4 regions of the Paenibacillus sp. PvP094 genome follow, and region 2 is predicted to be linked to each of the others. Evidence: predicted binding sites of a transcription regulator. Region 2 holds the regulator's gene; each other region holds the start of a gene.
The links. Region 2 encodes LexA, which represses DNA repair genes until DNA is damaged. Its sites were predicted from a motif close to CGAACATATGTTCG; they were not measured.
Positions count from the first base shown of each region.

Region 1: the regulator LexA is predicted to act here: its motif matches at 2,050-2,063, upstream of recA (recombinase RecA).
Region 3: the regulator LexA is predicted to act here: its motif matches at 2,656-2,669, upstream of addB (helicase-exonuclease AddAB subunit AddB).
Region 4: the regulator LexA is predicted to act here: its motif matches at 2,100-2,113, upstream of ABIC22_RS22840 (DNA polymerase IV).

Region 1 is NZ_JBEPOM010000001.1:6,188,088-6,192,306, forward strand. It holds gene ABIC22_RS27930 (regulatory protein RecX) at 1-650, opposite strand, end outside; gene recA (recombinase RecA) at 916-1,980, opposite strand; gene ABIC22_RS27940 (competence/damage-inducible protein A) at 2,217-3,473, opposite strand; gene pgsA (CDP-diacylglycerol--glycerol-3-phosphate 3-phosphatidyltransferase) at 3,582-4,169, opposite strand.
Region 2 is NZ_JBEPOM010000001.1:4,531,113-4,535,331, forward strand. It holds gene ABIC22_RS20895 (aldehyde dehydrogenase) at 98-1,393, shown strand; gene lexA (transcriptional repressor LexA) at 1,506-2,132, opposite strand; gene ABIC22_RS20905 (LysM peptidoglycan-binding domain-containing protein) at 2,428-2,805, shown strand; gene ABIC22_RS20910 (DUF896 domain-containing protein) at 2,902-3,111, shown strand; gene ABIC22_RS20915 (hypothetical protein) at 3,238-3,750, shown strand; gene ABIC22_RS20920 (HAD family hydrolase) at 3,778-4,219, shown strand, end outside.
Region 3 is NZ_JBEPOM010000001.1:3,872,554-3,876,772, forward strand. It holds gene ABIC22_RS17805 (Na/Pi cotransporter family protein) at 1-760, opposite strand, end outside; gene ABIC22_RS17810 (class I SAM-dependent rRNA methyltransferase) at 1,171-2,550, shown strand; gene addB (helicase-exonuclease AddAB subunit AddB) at 2,735-4,219, shown strand, end outside.
Region 4 is NZ_JBEPOM010000001.1:5,004,262-5,008,480, forward strand. It holds gene ABIC22_RS22835 (FAD-dependent oxidoreductase) at 1-1,911, shown strand, start outside; gene ABIC22_RS22840 (DNA polymerase IV) at 2,158-3,375, shown strand; gene ABIC22_RS22845 (YolD-like family protein) at 3,372-3,737, shown strand; gene ABIC22_RS22850 (YhjD family protein) at 3,721-4,089, shown strand.

The DNA of each region.
Region 1 (4,219 bases), 1.7 Mb from region 2:
ATAGGAAAACCGCGTCTCATCAAGAAGGGAAGCGTTTTGCGTTTCTTCTCTGCAACGTCCCCTTTGACTTGGTTCCACTTCTTTCGCCCTGCGGTCAAAGCTGTCTCAAACTCCACATCCGCATCCACACCTTCAAGCGCTTCAACGATGAGCTCATTAGCAATGCCCTTTTGACGCAGCTCTTGCCTTATCCACAGTTTTCCCTTCCTCTGCCCTGTCATACGCTGCCTTGTCCATTCCTTCGCAAACCCTTCATCGTCCACAAGCTTCTCCTGTTCAAGCCGATCCAGTACTTCTTCAATTAATGGTGCTGCAAACTCTTTCTGACGAAGTCGCTGGCTTAATTCATGCCTTGTACGCTGTTTGTGCTCTAAGTAACGCAATGCCTGAACATAGGTTTGCTGCCGCTCATCCGCTACTATAATCTCTTCGAGATCTTTCTTCACAAATGTGTTGCCCCGAGTCATTCGATATTTGATCATTACATCTTCCAGAACCGTAATCGAGTACATACCGAACGTGATCCGGTACCGAGCCTGCCTGCTTTTTGTTCGTTCTACCCGTGTAATCGTAAGTTCTTCGTTATCCGGGAATTGGGAGATCCCCCCTAATTCTGCTGTTTCGTACAAATCATCATCATGTTGATCCATTCAGGTCTCTCCCTCCTTTTTGTTCAACTCTTTATCTTTCTGATTTCCTATCTACTTAAAGAAAACTGCAGACCAAAATGCAAAAAGCCGGGAATCCAACCCGGCACCAGCTCACTCAATAAATGTGCTAACAGCCCCTGTCCAATGGACAGGAGCTGTTAGACAGCGCGAGAAACACGCGCCGTCTCCCCTAGCAGGATCGGTACAATTCACCCCAATCCGGGAAGTCCAGCAACACCTACTGGGGCCTCCCGGTCAGGAAGAATTACTCGTTAATCTCAAACAATTCTTGTTCTTCTGCTTCTTCTTTTTGTTGATCTTCGCTCGTTGGAGCTGGAACTACTGTCGTCAGATTGCTCGCTTCACGAATTTTTTGCTCGATCACTTGAGCGATCTCTTTATGTTCTTTCATAAACTGCTTCGCATTTTCACGACCTTGCCCCAGACGTTCGCCTTCGTAAGAATACCAAGCACCACTTTTATTAACGATATCGAGTTCTGTACCAATATCAATGATACTGCCCTCTCTCGAGATACCTTCACCATACATGATATCTACTTCTGCTTGTTTGAACGGTGGTGCAACTTTATTTTTGACAACCTTCACACGAGTACGGTTCCCGATGATGTCATTACCTGATTTAATACTCTCAATACGGCGAACATCCAAACGAACTGTAGAGTAGAATTTCAGGGCACGTCCACCAGGTGTTGTCTCAGGGTTACCAAACATTACGCCAACTTTTTCACGAAGCTGGTTGATAAAGATGGCAATGGTTTTGGATTTGCTGATTGCACCAGACAATTTACGCAAAGCCTGAGACATCAGACGTGCTTGCAAACCAACGTGGGAGTCCCCCATTTCGCCTTCGATCTCAGCTTTTGGTACCAAGGCAGCAACAGAGTCAACAACGATAATGTCAACAGCACCACTGCGCACAAGTGCTTCAGCAATTTCCAATGCTTGTTCGCCCGTATCCGGCTGGGACAAAAGCAATTCATCAATGTTAACACCCAGTTTACTAGCATATTGAGGGTCAAGAGCATGCTCGGCATCGATAAATGCAGCTTGTCCACCGACTCTTTGCACTTCAGCAATCGCATGCAATGCTACAGTAGTTTTACCTGAAGATTCAGGTCCATATATTTCAACAATCCGGCCTTTAGGCAAGCCGCCTGTTCCAAGTGCTATATCCAGAGCCAAGGATCCGCTGGGTATGATTTCCACTTGCATGTGAGTTGACTCACCCAGTTTCATGATAGATCCTTTACCAAATTGCTTCTCTATTTGACGGAGCGCCATATCAAGCGCGGCACGACGGTCTGACAATATGCTCACACCCTTTACTGTTTATAAGATAATGATACCTTGTTTTAACACGTTTGCCAAGCTTTTTTTCGAACATACATTCGTTTTTTTTATAAGGCCGAGGCGCCTCTTCCTGGGCAAAACTTGCAATGAGACAGAAAAAAGAACCGCAAACAAGGCTGAGTGCCCAATTCTACGGTTCTTCCGTCTGTTTTGATTATACTTGAATATCCCTGTAAAAGCAATTCAAGGTATACCTAGTCCATCGCGACAAGTTTGCGCCATAAGCGGTATAAAATAGCCTTGGTCGAACGGATGCGGACCGTCTCCCGATTACCGTTGATACGCAATTCGTGAATCTCCGTCTCTTTCCCCCGCTCAGCAAGAGCGATAAAAACCAGACCTGGTGGCTTACGCTCAGAGTAACCTGGACCTGCTACTCCTGTAACGGCCAGACCAAAGTCGGAATCACCGATCATGCGTACCTGCTCAGCCAATACTTTAGCAACTTCAGGGCTCACAGCCCCGGGAGCATCTTCACCCTCCAGATAGTCATGAGGAACATTCAGCAGCTTTTCCTTTATCTCGTTGGAATAACATACAATTCCGCCTTTGAGCATGGAAGCACTGCCAGGAACCGAAGTCAGGCTCTGCATAACAAGCCCTCCTGTACAGCTCTCAGCCGCGCTCAGGGTCAGACCCATATCAGCCATCATTGTTACAATTGTGTACTCTATAGGCACATCCTCGTTGGCGTAGAGGTGTTCAGGCAACCGTTCCCGAATGAGTACCTCCATGGCATCCAGCTTCTGTTTGGCCTCATTCTCACTCGGAGCCTTGGTGGACACCCGTACCGTTACCTCTCCCTCACTTGCATAAGGTGCAATCGTAGGGTCAGTTTGGTTATCAATCAGGTCAAGCAGACGGTCTTCCAATGCCGACTCACCGATCCCGGCAAATTTCAACATTTTCGAATAAATCGGCATTTCTTTCGTAAGAACATGTTGGAACAACCAAGGTTTGACCTCCTGCTCAAACATGGGAATCAGTTCTTTTGGTGGCCCAGGCATGACAATATAATGCTTCCCGTTATCCGAGATGGCATTACCTGCGGCAAGACCCGTTTCATTAGCCAGCGGGGTCCCTCCTTCAACCACGATGGCTTGACGCCGGTTATTCTCCGTCATCTCCACATTGCGATCCCTGAAGAAGCTTTCGATTTTATCCATTGCCATCCGATCAATATGTAGGCTGCGTCCCAACACAGCTGCTATGGCATCCTTGGTTAGATCATCCTGCGTTGGTCCGATACCGCCTGAGAACAAAATGACGTCAGCTCGCCCTTGAGCAATTCGAATGGCTTCACTGAGACGATTCAGATTGTCCCCTACCACCGTTTGAAAATAAACGTCAATCCCGATAGCAGCCAATTCACGGGATAAATATCTGGCATTCGTATTTACGATCTGTCCGAGCAGCAACTCTGTTCCGACTGCGATAATTTCTGCCTTCATTCAGCATCCTCCTGTACACAATGTGAGTGATCAAAGGGCAATAGGATGTTTTCCTATTGCCCTTTGCGCAAGCTGTCCTTCATAAATTACCCGTTTTACCTTAAACTTTTACGCTTTTGATAAATTAAGCAAATTTTTGTTTTTGATGAAATAATCAATGCCAGACCAAATCGTAATGATCGCTGCAGCCCAAACGGCTATAACATCAACATGTATCCCAGTATAAGAGAACGGGAAGTTGTTAAGCAGGAGCAAAACGATGGCTACAATCTGTATTACGGTTTTCAGTTTGCCCCAGTTGCTGGCCGCAACAACCGATCCATCCAGCAAAGCAATTTGGCGAAGGCCAGTCACCGCAAACTCCCGGCTGATAATGACGACAGCGATCCATGAGTCCAGCTTACCCATCTCAACAAGTGAAATGAGCACTGCAGTCACTAGTAGCTTGTCAGCCAGCGGGTCGAGCAGCTTGCCCAAATTGGTGACCATATTGTTTTTCCTTGCCAGGTATCCATCAATTCCATCCGTACTGGCTGCAATGATGAAAATAATGGCAGCAATTAGCTGATTATACGGAAGCGAAAAACTTCCAATCTGCATAGGCTCCGGATAAAATGGAAAGTCCACGAGCAGAAACACCATTAAAAAAGGGATTAAGCAAATTCGTGCAAGCGTAATCCGGTTGGGTAAATTCACAAGACGCCCTCCCTCTTATCCTCCAATACTTCAAACAATCATCCTAATCC
Region 2 (4,219 bases):
CAGCTATTTTAATATGTTGATAATTTCATATAAACAAGATATAATTCAAATATATTTTTAGCAATTTAATTTTAAAACATTAATTGGAGATGTTAATATGGAACAAGCGAAACAACTCGTTGCAAGACAGCGGGCATTCTTTTATACAGGACAAACTAAAAATATTGAGTATCGGATTGATGCTCTACAGCAATTAAGACAAGGGATAGAGAAATATCAGCAACGGATATTGGACGCACTTCATGCTGATCTAAATAAATCGGAAACAGAGGCCTATAACTCTGAGATTCGCATCGTTTTGGGTGAACTGGATTTTGCCCTAGAACATCTTAAGGAATGGGCGGCTCCTAGAGCAGTGCCTACAAGTTCTGTTATACCTGATGGTACAAGCACGATCTATCCAGAACCTTATGGAGTTGCTCTCATTATTGCGCCATGGAACTATCCGTTCCAACTGGCATTCGGTCCATTGATTGGTGCAATTGCAGCGGGTAACTGTGCTGTTATTAAGCCTTCTGAATTAACGCCGGCAGTGTCACGTCTGACGTATGACCTGATCACGGATATTTTTCCTGAGGAATATGTTGCTGTCATGGAAGGTGAAGTCGAAATGAGCACAGCCTTGTTGAAAGAGAAGTTTGATTATATTTTCTTCACAGGAAGCACGGGTGTGGGTCGCATCGTTATGAAGGCAGCAGCAGAGCACCTTACGCCGGTAACGCTTGAATTAGGTGGTAAAAGCCCTGTAATTGTTCATAAAGACGCAGATTTGAAGTTGGCAGCTCAGCGGATCGTCCGTGGCAAGTTCTTGAATGCGGGTCAGACCTGTGTTGCTCCGGATTACTTGCTTGTACATCAGGACGTACACGATAAACTCCTTGAAGAGATTGGTGAGGAGATTCAAGATAAATTCGGTAAGGATGTCATGGGAAATCCTGATTTTCCGCATATCGTCAACACACGTAACTTTGATCGACTGTCTGTATTCTTAGAAGAGGGTCATGCTCTGATTGGTGGTCGCTCTGATCGGGATCAGCTGCTGATTGAACCTACCTTGGTAGGAAATGTGGACTGGGATTCACCTGTTATGCAAGAGGAGATATTCGGTCCCATTTTACCGGTAATGACTTACGATGATCTTAATCCTCTGCTCACTGAGATTGTGCGCCGTCCCAAACCGCTGGCGCTATACCTGTTCACGCAGCAAGAGGAGCTGCAGAACCAGGTCTTGGATCAAGTGTCCTTCGGTGGAGGATGCATTAATGATACGTTGTCTCATATGACTTCACATTATTTACCGTTTGGCGGTGTAGGAGAGAGTGGTATGGGGTCATATCATGGTCAGCAAAGCTTTGAAGTATTCTCTCATCACAAAAGCATTCTCAAACGATAACATATGGAACTAACGAAGTCGAAATATAGCATATGAAAAAGAGGTTGTCCTGTTGAACAGGGCAACCTCTTTTTGTCATTACAGTTCAGCTGACTTGCTGTTGAAAGAAAGACTAGTGAATATCACGGAAAAGGCCAATCACTTTACCCAAAATGCTAACATGTTTTAAACGAAGTGGTTCAAATGTTGCATTCTCAGGCTGAAGACGAATGTGGTCTTTCTCTTTGTAAAATGTTTTAACTGTAGCTTCGTCATCTTCTGTCATCGCAACGACAATATCTCCGTTATCTGCCGTTTGCTGCTGGCGTACGATAACGTAGTCTCCGTTGACGATTCCTGCTTCGATCATACTGTCACCAACAACAGACAGCATAAATACTTTCTGTTCTCCAACATAATGTGTCGGTAGCGGGAAATAATCCTCAATGTTCTCTGTTGCGGTAATCGGAACCCCTGCAGTGACTTTACCTACGACAGGAATGCGAGCGACACTGTGTGCAAACTGATGGGAGTGTTCTGATTCCTCCTGGCTTAACAACTCAATGGCTCTTGGTTTAGTAGGGTCACGTCTAATGAGACCTTTCTTCTCCAAGCGGTCCAGATGTCCATGAACCGTAGAACTGGAAGCCAGTCCAACCGCTTCACCAATTTCACGTACGGAAGGAGGATATCCCTTCAACCGGACTTCATTACGTATAAACTCCAGAATAGCTTGCTGCCTGCTGGATATCTTCGACATACCGTATCAACCCCATTTTAGTAACGTTTGGGAAAATTATAACATAGAACCTCCGTTCGTACAAACATAAGTTCTAAATAAAATCCGATAAAATCAATGTTTCTGAGTCTTTTATTCTTATAGTCATTCAAATCTAACAATAGTAAAAAAACGAGTCGGATTCACCTAGAGATTTACTGGAAATTTGGAGTTTGAAATAAAGCGAACAATTGTTCTAAAAATCTGTTGTACAAAACAAGTGTTCGTGTTATATTGATTTTAACAGATAGGAACAAACGTTTGGAGGACGATTAATATGAGATATTCAACTTATCAAAGTATTTACGAACCGGTGAATTCGGAAGCGGTCAAGTCTAACATAGGTAACGTTAAACAATGGTTTGCAGAAGCCAAGATGCCAACATGGATGTTGAAATTGATTATGGCATCGTTAATCATATTTATTGGCTGCAGCACTGTATTGACTGTGTTTGCAGGAGACGAGAACAATGTTCTTCCCGGCAGCAAAATAGCAGTATCCCAGGGTGAGACATTGTGGAGCTTGTCTTTGGAACATAAACCTGAAAATATGGATACACGTGTATATATAGAAGCAATAAAGAAAGTAAACCAGCTTCAAACCACTTCAATTCAAGTAGGACAAGTCCTAACTTTGCCTCAGTTTACCCCTTAAAATCATGATTCAGTTGAGCGAGTAAGTAGCAACCTTGACAAGCAGCCTCGATCATGTCAAAGTTAGTATGACTTTGTATTTTTGGAGGGGACAAGCTTGGATATAGATAGCCTGGTAGCACGCATCAATGAATTGGCTCGTAAACAAAAGTCCACTGGACTTTCAGAGGAAGAACTTGCCGAACGTGCTAAACTTAGAGAAATTTACTTAAACAACATCCGCAGTAACTTCAGACAGCAACTGGAGTCCATTGAAATTGTAGATGATGAGAACGATCAAGGCCACCAAGGCAAACTCAAACACTAAGGAACCTAAAGATATCGTAGTGATATTTAGGTTTCTTCCTTTTATTTTGAGAATGCAAATTTATAGGGGGAATGTCGGTTTGCGAATTTTGTAAGCCGATACAAAGATGACATAAGGGGGATTCTCATGGCTCGTTCGTTCGAGAGAACGGTTCGGAAAAATTCAAAGCAGTTGAATCAGCAGCGCAAAAAAAATGGTCAACCGATTTCGGGTACGCCCGGTGAGGACATTTTCAAAGGACGCAGTCTTCTGTTTCCTATTTTCCTCATTGGACTTGCGTTTTTGTATCTGTTTATGAGCACATTTCTTGTTAAAGCTCCGATGACAACATGGGACTGGGTTACGATGCTGTTGTATGTATTTTTGGCTGTAATTTTTATGCTTCGTCGTCCTTACATCAAAATCGGGAGCAACCGGATTATAACAACCAAAGGGAATCGGGAACGCTCCATTGGAGTAGATGACATCGTTAAGTTTAGATTCGAACAGGGAACGGTAGTTATTGAACATAACAGCCGAGGCAAAAGATGGGTCTTCACTAAACTGTTGAACCGCTATGACACAGATGCCATTTCTGAACGACTTCTGAAATTTGCCAAAGCTCATCAGATTACTGTAGAAACAGACGAGAAAAAGTAATTATTCACAAAGGGGAAGATGATCGGAATGGCATTAAAAGCGATTTTGTTCGACCTGGATGATACTTTATTGTGGGATGAACGCAGTGTGCGGGAAGCATTCCACGAAACTTGCCTGCTTGCTTCACAAGAAACCGGCGTTGATGCTGAGGCATTGGAAGAAGCTGTTCGTAATGAAGCTCGTAGTCTATATGAATCCTATGAAACCTATGCATTCACCAAAATGATTGGTATCAATCCGTTTGAAGGACTATGGGCTAATTTTACAGGCGGTGACCAGCCGGAATTCCGTCAATTGGAGCAGCTTGCCCCTGTATATCGTAAGGAGTCCTGGCGTCGTGGCTTATTGAAGCTGGGAGTGGATCGTGAAGATTTGGCCGAACGTCTTGCTTCGCAATTTGGAGCAGAGCGAAGATCCAGACCTCATGTATATGAAGAAACAATGGACACTTTGCGTCACTTGCAGGGAA
Region 3 (4,219 bases), 660 kb from region 2:
TGCCCGCAGATGCTCCGCCAGCAGCTGCAATGACAGCCGTGATACAAGTCCCTACGTTGGATCCGATCACAATGGCAATACCAATCTCCACAGGCAGCACTCCAGTAGCCGCCAGCGTAATCGCCATGCTGATGACAGCTGCGCTGCTATGAATGAGAGCTGTAAGGCAGGCACCAGCCAGAAACCCCCACCACAGGCTGTCAGCCGAGCGATCCAAAAACCACTGGAATACGCCCATGCTGCGCAGGGGGACGGCGATGGATTGCATGACTTGAATGCCGGTCATCACCAAAGCAAAACCGGCAGCTGCAAGAAAGCTGTATTGTGAGTTAATTAGGAATCTTCGGGTGTGTTCGGGGGCTGCTTGATTGCGTTCACTAAGAACAACAAAGACAGCCCAACCTGTAAGAGAAATGACTAGCAAGGGCAGGGCAGCACGTCCAATCTGTAACCCAATCAACTCGGTTGTCAGACATGTACCGATGTTCGTGCCCAGAATAATGCCTAGTGTGCGACCATAGGTAATTAATCTTGCATTCGCGAGACCAATGGTGAGCACCGTAACGGCGGTACTGCTCTGTAGTATTGCCGTGGCTCCTGCACTGAAAGCCATGCCTTTCCATGGAGCCGAAGTAGCTCGGTTAAGCCACCCGGCCAGCATTGGCCCAGCCATTCGCTGCAAGGCCGTTTCCATCAGTTTCATTCCACCAAAAAAGATAATTAGCCCATATATGAGCGGCAGCACAATATCTCTGAACATCCCGTTTCATCATTCCTTCCGTGCCTAGTCGTTATCTCATCTTATGAATAAGAGAGGACAACCATGACAGCCGGAGATCATTGGTGCGAACTGAATTGGATCAGAAGACCAATCCGTCCCGTAGCGGCAACATATACTTTGCCATTTTCGTAATTTAGGATTGGGTTTTAACCTATTCACCTCACCATTCAAAAGAGACGGTGATTCGTGCAAACGGAGCGGAGGGGACGGAATTGGATCAGAGGAAGCGAAGCGTTCGCGTTTATCCCTGGATTTTCCCTTTGTAAAAAGGGAATCAAAAAAAATCCAGGGATAACAGCGATCGGAAGACCAATCCGTCCCCGCAGCGGTCTCCATTTGCACCAAACCTATCTTTTCAACTAACTAACTACAAAGGAAGTGGATTTACCTTGCCATCGGTTACACTGGAACGCAGTCGCAAAAAGCGGCTTGAACATGCTCATCCATGGATATATAACAACGAAATTGCCTCTGTTGACGGTAACCCCGAACCGGGAGATCTGGTCAACGTATTGAATCATCAAGGTCGTTATCTGGCGACAGGATACTATAACCCGGCTTCACAGATTACTGTGAGAGTCGTTTCATATCAACTGCTGGAGTTTGAGCAGATGGACACCGCCTTTTTTGCCGCTCGCTTCAGCGACTGCCTGCGTCACCGGGAACGTTTTATCCAGGATGGAGAGGCGTATCGCCTCGTTTATGGAGAAGCTGATTTTTTGCCGGGTCTGATCGTGGACCGTTTTGGCAGTGTTCTCGTTGTGCAGCTGCTTACCTTGGGAATGGATCGCTGCCGTGAAGCCATCGTACAGGCTCTGATTGAAGTGATGCAGCCGGAAGGAATCTATGAGCGCAGTGATGTGCCGATTCGGGAGCTGGAAGGACTCGAGCAGACTAAAGGACCGCTGTACGGGGAGTGCCCACGTCATGTGACGGTAACCGAAAATGGCTTGCTTATTAAAGTGGATATCGTGGAAGGCCAGAAAACAGGCTATTTCTTCGACCAGCGCGAGAATCGGGCGGCAATTGAACCGCTTATGAAGGGCTGGGGCTATAAAAGCGGAATTACGTTGCAGGAAGTGGAACAAGAGGGAAGCCATCAGCTGCTGCCTGTAAATAAAAGTGGTAAAGTGGTAACCTTCCCCTATTGGGATGGGGCTACTGTGCTGGAGTGCTTCTCGCACACGGGCAGCTTCACGTTGAATGCTTGCAAATATGGAGCCAAAAAAGTCACATGCCTGGATATTTCAGAGCATGCTATTGAAAGTGCCCGCACCAATGTAGAATTGAATGGTTTTACGGATCGGGTAGAATTTGTTGTCGCTGACGCCTTTCAGTATTTACGTGAACAGGTCAAGGGAGTAGAAGAGCGTTCCGTACGTGCACGGGCTGCCGAACAGAAAGTGGATACCTCCAAAGCGCTTGCAGCTGGCGGCGGGAAAACATTTGATGTGGTCATTCTTGACCCACCTGCCTTTGCCAAAACCAAATCAGCAGTCAAAGGCGCCTGCCGTGGATACAAGGATATTAACCTGCATGGCATGAAGCTTGTGAATGAAGGCGGGTATTTGGTCACAGCGAGCTGTTCGTATCATATGCGTCCCGATCTCTTCCTGGAAACGATTGCGGATGCTGCCGAAGATGCGGGCAAGGTACTGCGCCTGATTGAATGGAAAGCTGCCGGCAAGGATCACCCGCAAATTTTGGGTGTAGATGAAGGGCATTACTTGAAATTTGCCATTTTTGAAGTGCGCAGCAAAACAAACTGATCTGTCATTTTGTTAAAAGTTGACGTTAATAAACAAGTCCACGGTGTAATAAGCTGTGGGCTTGTTTCGTGTTACAGGAAATCATTTGCCTTTACCGGATTGTGGCAAACGTATGTTCCGAACCAGGTCAGATATGTTATACTGGGAATTAAAATCTTGTTCGTGATGGTTTGGAGGATTAGACATGTCTGTACGCTTTATTATTGGCCGGGCAGGCAGCGGCAAGACGACGCTGATTACCCGGGAAATTACGTCTTTGCTTCAAAAGGAACCTCAAGGCAAACCACTCATATGGTTGGTTCCGGAACAAAGCTCGTTTCGCACCGAGCAGGCTCTGGTTTCTTCTGGCGCGATCAAAGGCACTGTGCGTGCAGAAGTATTGGGTTTTCGCCGATTAGCCTATCGTATCATGCAGGAAGCGGGTGGTTCTGCGCGGATTCCAATCGGAGCCGAGGGGAAAAAGATGCTGCTTTATAAAGTACTACAGCGGCGCAAGGAAGAGTTGAAACTTTTTGGCGCTTCGGGCAATCAATTGGGCTTTATAGGGCATTTGAATGATTTGTACAGTGAGTTTAAGCGTTATGAACTAGATCCCGGCTTGTTGGAAGAAGGTCTTTCTACTTGGAATACGTCTTCTTCAGCACCGATCCTGGGTGACAAGTTACATGATTTGCTTCTTATATATCGAGATTATGAACAGGAACTAACGGAACTCTACATCGATAATGAAGACACGCTGACAGAACTGAACGAACGTTTGGCAGAGAGTGAGCTTCTTCAGGATGCACAAATCTGGATTGACGGTTTTCAGGGCTTTACCCCACAGGAAATGAGCGTAATTGGAAGACTGATGCTCCAGTCCTCTTCAGTTACCATTACGTTGACCCTGGACCGGCCATATGATCACGGGGCGCTGCCCAGCGAATTAGATCTGTTCCATCCAACAGCGAGTGCATATGCGCGTCTCAAAGGTATGGCAGATGATTTGGGAGTCTTGAGCGAAACGACAGTGCTGCAGCCGGCTGTTTTGCCAAGGTATGAGCACAGCCCTGGCTTGGCCCATCTGGAATCTGGTTTCGACCGAAGGGTTCGTTGGAAAAGTGATGGCCGCGATGCGGGCGTGAAGTTATACGCAGCCGAAAATCGCAGGGCTGAGATGGAAGGTGCACTGCGTGAAATACGCAGATTGGCACAGGAGGAAGGCGTGCGTTACCGGGACATGGCCGTACTCGTTCGTCAGCTGGATGCCTATGCCGATATTGCCGAACCGTTATTCCGGGACTATGACGTGCCAGTCTTCCTGGATCGCAGAAGAAGTGAGCTTCATCATCCGCTCTCCGAATTTATTCGTTCTGCAATTGATATCGTTCGTCGCCGCTGGCGTTACGAAGATGTATTTCGCTGTGTCAAAACGGATCTGCTGCTTCCTCGTGATGGTTCCATCACTCGTGAAGATATGGACCAGCTCGAAAATTATATACTCGCGTGTGGAATTCACGGATACCGCTGGACCGACGGCAAGCCTTGGAAATACGTCCCGAGTCTGTCTCTGGAAGACAATGGACAGGACGGCCGAAGCCGAGGGCGGGAACAAATGCTGTCGCTCATGGAAAAATGCCGAACGGTCATTACGGGTCCGATGGCTGCGTTTGAGAAACGCATGATCAAG
Region 4 (4,219 bases), 470 kb from region 2:
CTGGCACAAGAAATGGAGCAGCATGGTGTTAATCTTCTTTTTTCTAAGCGTGTAAAAGCTTTTCGTTCATTGGAGCAAGGCATAGGGGTCGAGCTTTCAGATGGTCACGTTTTAAAAGGAGATCTTGTGATTCTCGCGATTGGCGTGTCGCCAGATACCTCATTTCTGCAAAGTAGTGGTATTTCCTTGGGGACACGTGGACACATCATTGTTAATGAGGCCATGGAAACCAATATACCGCATATATATGCGGTTGGTGATGCAATTGAGGTAAGTGATTACATTCATGGAACCAAGACAGCGATTCCGCTTGCAGGTCCTGCCAACAAGCAAGGACGTATTGCTGCGGATCGGATTGCTGGCATAAATTCTAGCTACAAAGGAACACAAGGGACTTCTATCATTAAAGTGTTTGGACTGACTGGAGCTACAACGGGCAGCAATGAAAAGATATTAAAACGTCTTAACGTGGATTATCATACGGTAATTGTTCATCCTGCTTCTCATGCATCGTATTATCCAGGATCGAGTGCAATTACTTTAAAATTGCTGTTCTCACCTGAAGGAAAAATCCTGGGTGCCCAGGCAGTCGGATTCGAAGGAGTGGATAAACGGATTGATGATATTGCCGTTGCTATTCATTTTGGGGGTCATATAAGCGACTTGACTGAACTTGAACTGAGTTATGCACCGCCCTATTCATCAGCAAAAGATCCGGTTAATATGGCTGGGTATGCAGCAGATAATATTCTGGCTGGACGTGTCAACACATTCACCTATGATCAGCTGTCTATGCGCCAGCCGGAGCAAACCATACTACTAGATGTACGTAGCGAGCTGGAGCATCGGAATGGCCATATTCCCGGATCATTAAACATCCCAGTGGATGAGCTTCGTGAGAGAATGGATGAGTTAGATGTCTCTAAAGAAATCTGGGTATACTGCCAAGTAGGTTTACGGGGGTATACTGCAACACAGATTTTGCGTCAGCACGGTTTCACCGTTAAAAATTTGAGTGGTGGATTCAAAACGTATCGCCAAGCGCAATTTAAACCAGCTCCGTATTCTGGCCAAAAGCATGAGGTTACAGATGATAAAAATCATGGCGATCATGTTTCTCATCCAAAGCAAAATACATTACATCAGACGGATCAACTCTCTTCTCAGCCATTACGTATCGATGAAGAATTGGATGTATGCGGATTGAGCTGCCCTGGTCCGTTAATACAAGTAAAGCAGAAGATGGATCAACTATCCGATGGAGAAACGCTACGGGTAAAAGCTTCTGATCCAGGGTTTTACGAAGATGTAAAGGCATGGGCAGGAATGTCTGGCGCAGCACTCCTACAGTTGGAACGTGGTAAGAACGGTATCATAGAAGCAGTACTAACCAAGCAGACAGAGCCGGTCAGATCATCTGCTTCGAAAGCTCAACTTGTGGAACCTGCCAGTACGATGGTTGTCTTCAGTGGCGACCTGGATAAAGCAATAGCCTCTCTTATTATTGCTAATGGCGCAGCTGCAAGCGGGCGCAAAGTAACCATGTTTTATACATTCTGGGGACTAAATATTATTCGCAAGCATCAGCCGGGACCGGTATCCAAAAACATGATAGGCCGTATGTTTGATCTTATGCTGCCACGTGGTAGTCACAAGTTAGGCTTGTCCAAAATGAATATGATTGGTGTCGGTCCTAAAGTTATTCGCGGCATCATGAAGAAAAACAACGTCGCCTCTCTGGAAGAATTGATTCAAACTGCGTTAGCACAAGGTGTTGAAATGGTTGCTTGTCAGATGTCTATGGATCTGATGGGTATCCAGCGGGAAGAGATCATGGATCAGGTTACTATTGGTGGGGTAGGTTATTATCTGGGCCAGGCTGACAAATCAAACCATAATCTGTTTATATAGAAGGGATATGCACTTTATATTAATTAAATTTATTATGAAGAAGTCTCTAATCGACCTTGAGGGTTTATCCCCTCAGGGTCTTTCTTTGTCATAACACACGCTTATGAAAGTTGAGTATGACCATCCCTCGAATGAATATAAATATTTACCTCTTGCATAAAGAACGTGTGTTCGGTTTATAATATATACAAACATACGTTCTTAAGTACAGGAGTGATTTCAGTGTTGACTAAGCAGCGAACCATTATGCTCATAGATATGCAGAGCTTTTATGCTTCAGTCGAAAAGGCCAAAATGCCTCAATACAAAAATAAACCACTCGCCGTCGCAGGTGACCCAGCAAGACGCTCTGGCATTATTCTTGCTGCTTGTCCATTAGCCAAAGCGAGGGGTGTATCCACCGCAGAACCACTCTGGCAGTCGCTTCAGAAGTGCCCTGAACTAATCATTGTTAGACCTCATATGCAAGAATACATTGAAGTATCTACTCAAATCATGTCCATTATTGAAGAGTTCACCGATCTGGTTGAGCCGTACAGTATAGACGAATTATTCGCTGATTTTACAGGGTCTATGCATCTGTTTGGTAATGATCCTGTCGATCTAGCCAAGCAAATTCAAGATAAGATCTATAATGAAACAGGGGTTTACGCAAGAGCGGGCATTGGTGAAAACAAAATCATTAGTAAATTGTGCTGCGATATGATCGCTAAAAAGGTCAAAGGGGGCATTTTCCACTTAAAGAAAGAAGAATTACACCTCCACATTGGAGATAAGCCCATCCGCGATATGTGGGGGATTGGCTCAAGAATGGAAAAACATCTGTGGAAGATGGGTATCCGAACGATTAGAGATTTGGCGAATACACCTCTTACCCAACTCAAGAGTAAATGGGGCGTGAATGGAGAAGTGATCTGGCGCATCGCCAATGGACTCGATAACTCACCGGTAACCGTCAACACACACAGTACACAAAAGGATATTGGCAACGGAATGACCTTGCCTAGAGATTACACAGAGGCTTGGGAGATCGAAGTGGTAATCCTCGATATCTGTACTGAAGTATGCCGAAGAGCTCGTAAAAAAGGACTGATGGGGAGTGTCGTTTCCGTGAGTGTGTCTGGAGCAGATTTCGACAATCCAACAGGCTTTCACAGGCAGGTTAAGCTGTCTGATCCAACAAACATAACCGTTGATGTGTGCAAGATCGCCAAACGCATATTTCATCAACACTGGGATGGGCAACCGGTGCGCCGTGTAGGCGTATCCCTTTCTCAATTATCCGACGCGGATACATATCAACTATCTTTCTTTGATGATCAGGAGCACAACCGGGCTATTGATCAGGTGATGGACGACATTAAGGATCGATTTGGCGACATTGCCATACTTCGAGCAAGCTCCATTACAGCTGCTGGTCAAGCAATAGATAGAGCATCTAAAATTGGGGGGCACTACAAATGAGCAAAAAACTTGAGGCCAATGGATTATGGGAATCGAGCCGTATGATGCTTCCACAACATAAAGAGCGAATCATACAGCATCGTAATCAAATTCATGATCAAGCCAAACCGCTAATTCATGAAGATGAGTGGGAGATCATTGCTCAAAATGTAGATATGTCGCTCCACTATACATTACAAGCCACCATTGAAGTGTTTAATGAGTCGGGCAATCGATATATACACGGAATCGTTACTTCAGTCAGTACCGTTGGAAAGAAAATCAAAATTGAAATGGACAATGGATTTGAATGGGTCGATTTTGATCAATTGGTCACGGTCAAACTTGAAGAGGGAGGCGTGTACGGTGAGACAGACTTCTGAGGAACTTGCACTCGTGAAGAGACTGGTAGAGCTTCCCTATCTGTTAAGCGCTCTGGAGGTAGATAAGCATAAAATATACGCTTCAAACTTTAAGATGAAATCGGTCTATGTTGATTACTTAGACGGGACCCAAAAGAAAATTGCCTTAGAGATGTACCGATCCAAACAAAGTTTAAAGGAACACCATATTAAAATCATTGATGAACAGAGATCTGAGCTAAGTTTAACGGTAAATTATTCGGTGAGAGGTTACATTCATAAAATGACGTTATTATGGAGCAAAGTGAAAGTGGATGTTACCTTAATGCTTACGGAACATATGAACGTCGATATTACTGAATTGTCCAAATAACACTAGAGTTAGAGCGGAAGGTGGTATATAACTGCAAAGCGTGGACATAATGCAGTTATAACCATTGTTTTCCTCTCCCGAATGTGGGTAAACCGACCTTTGAAGTTTGAGGGTCGGTATTTTTGTATGC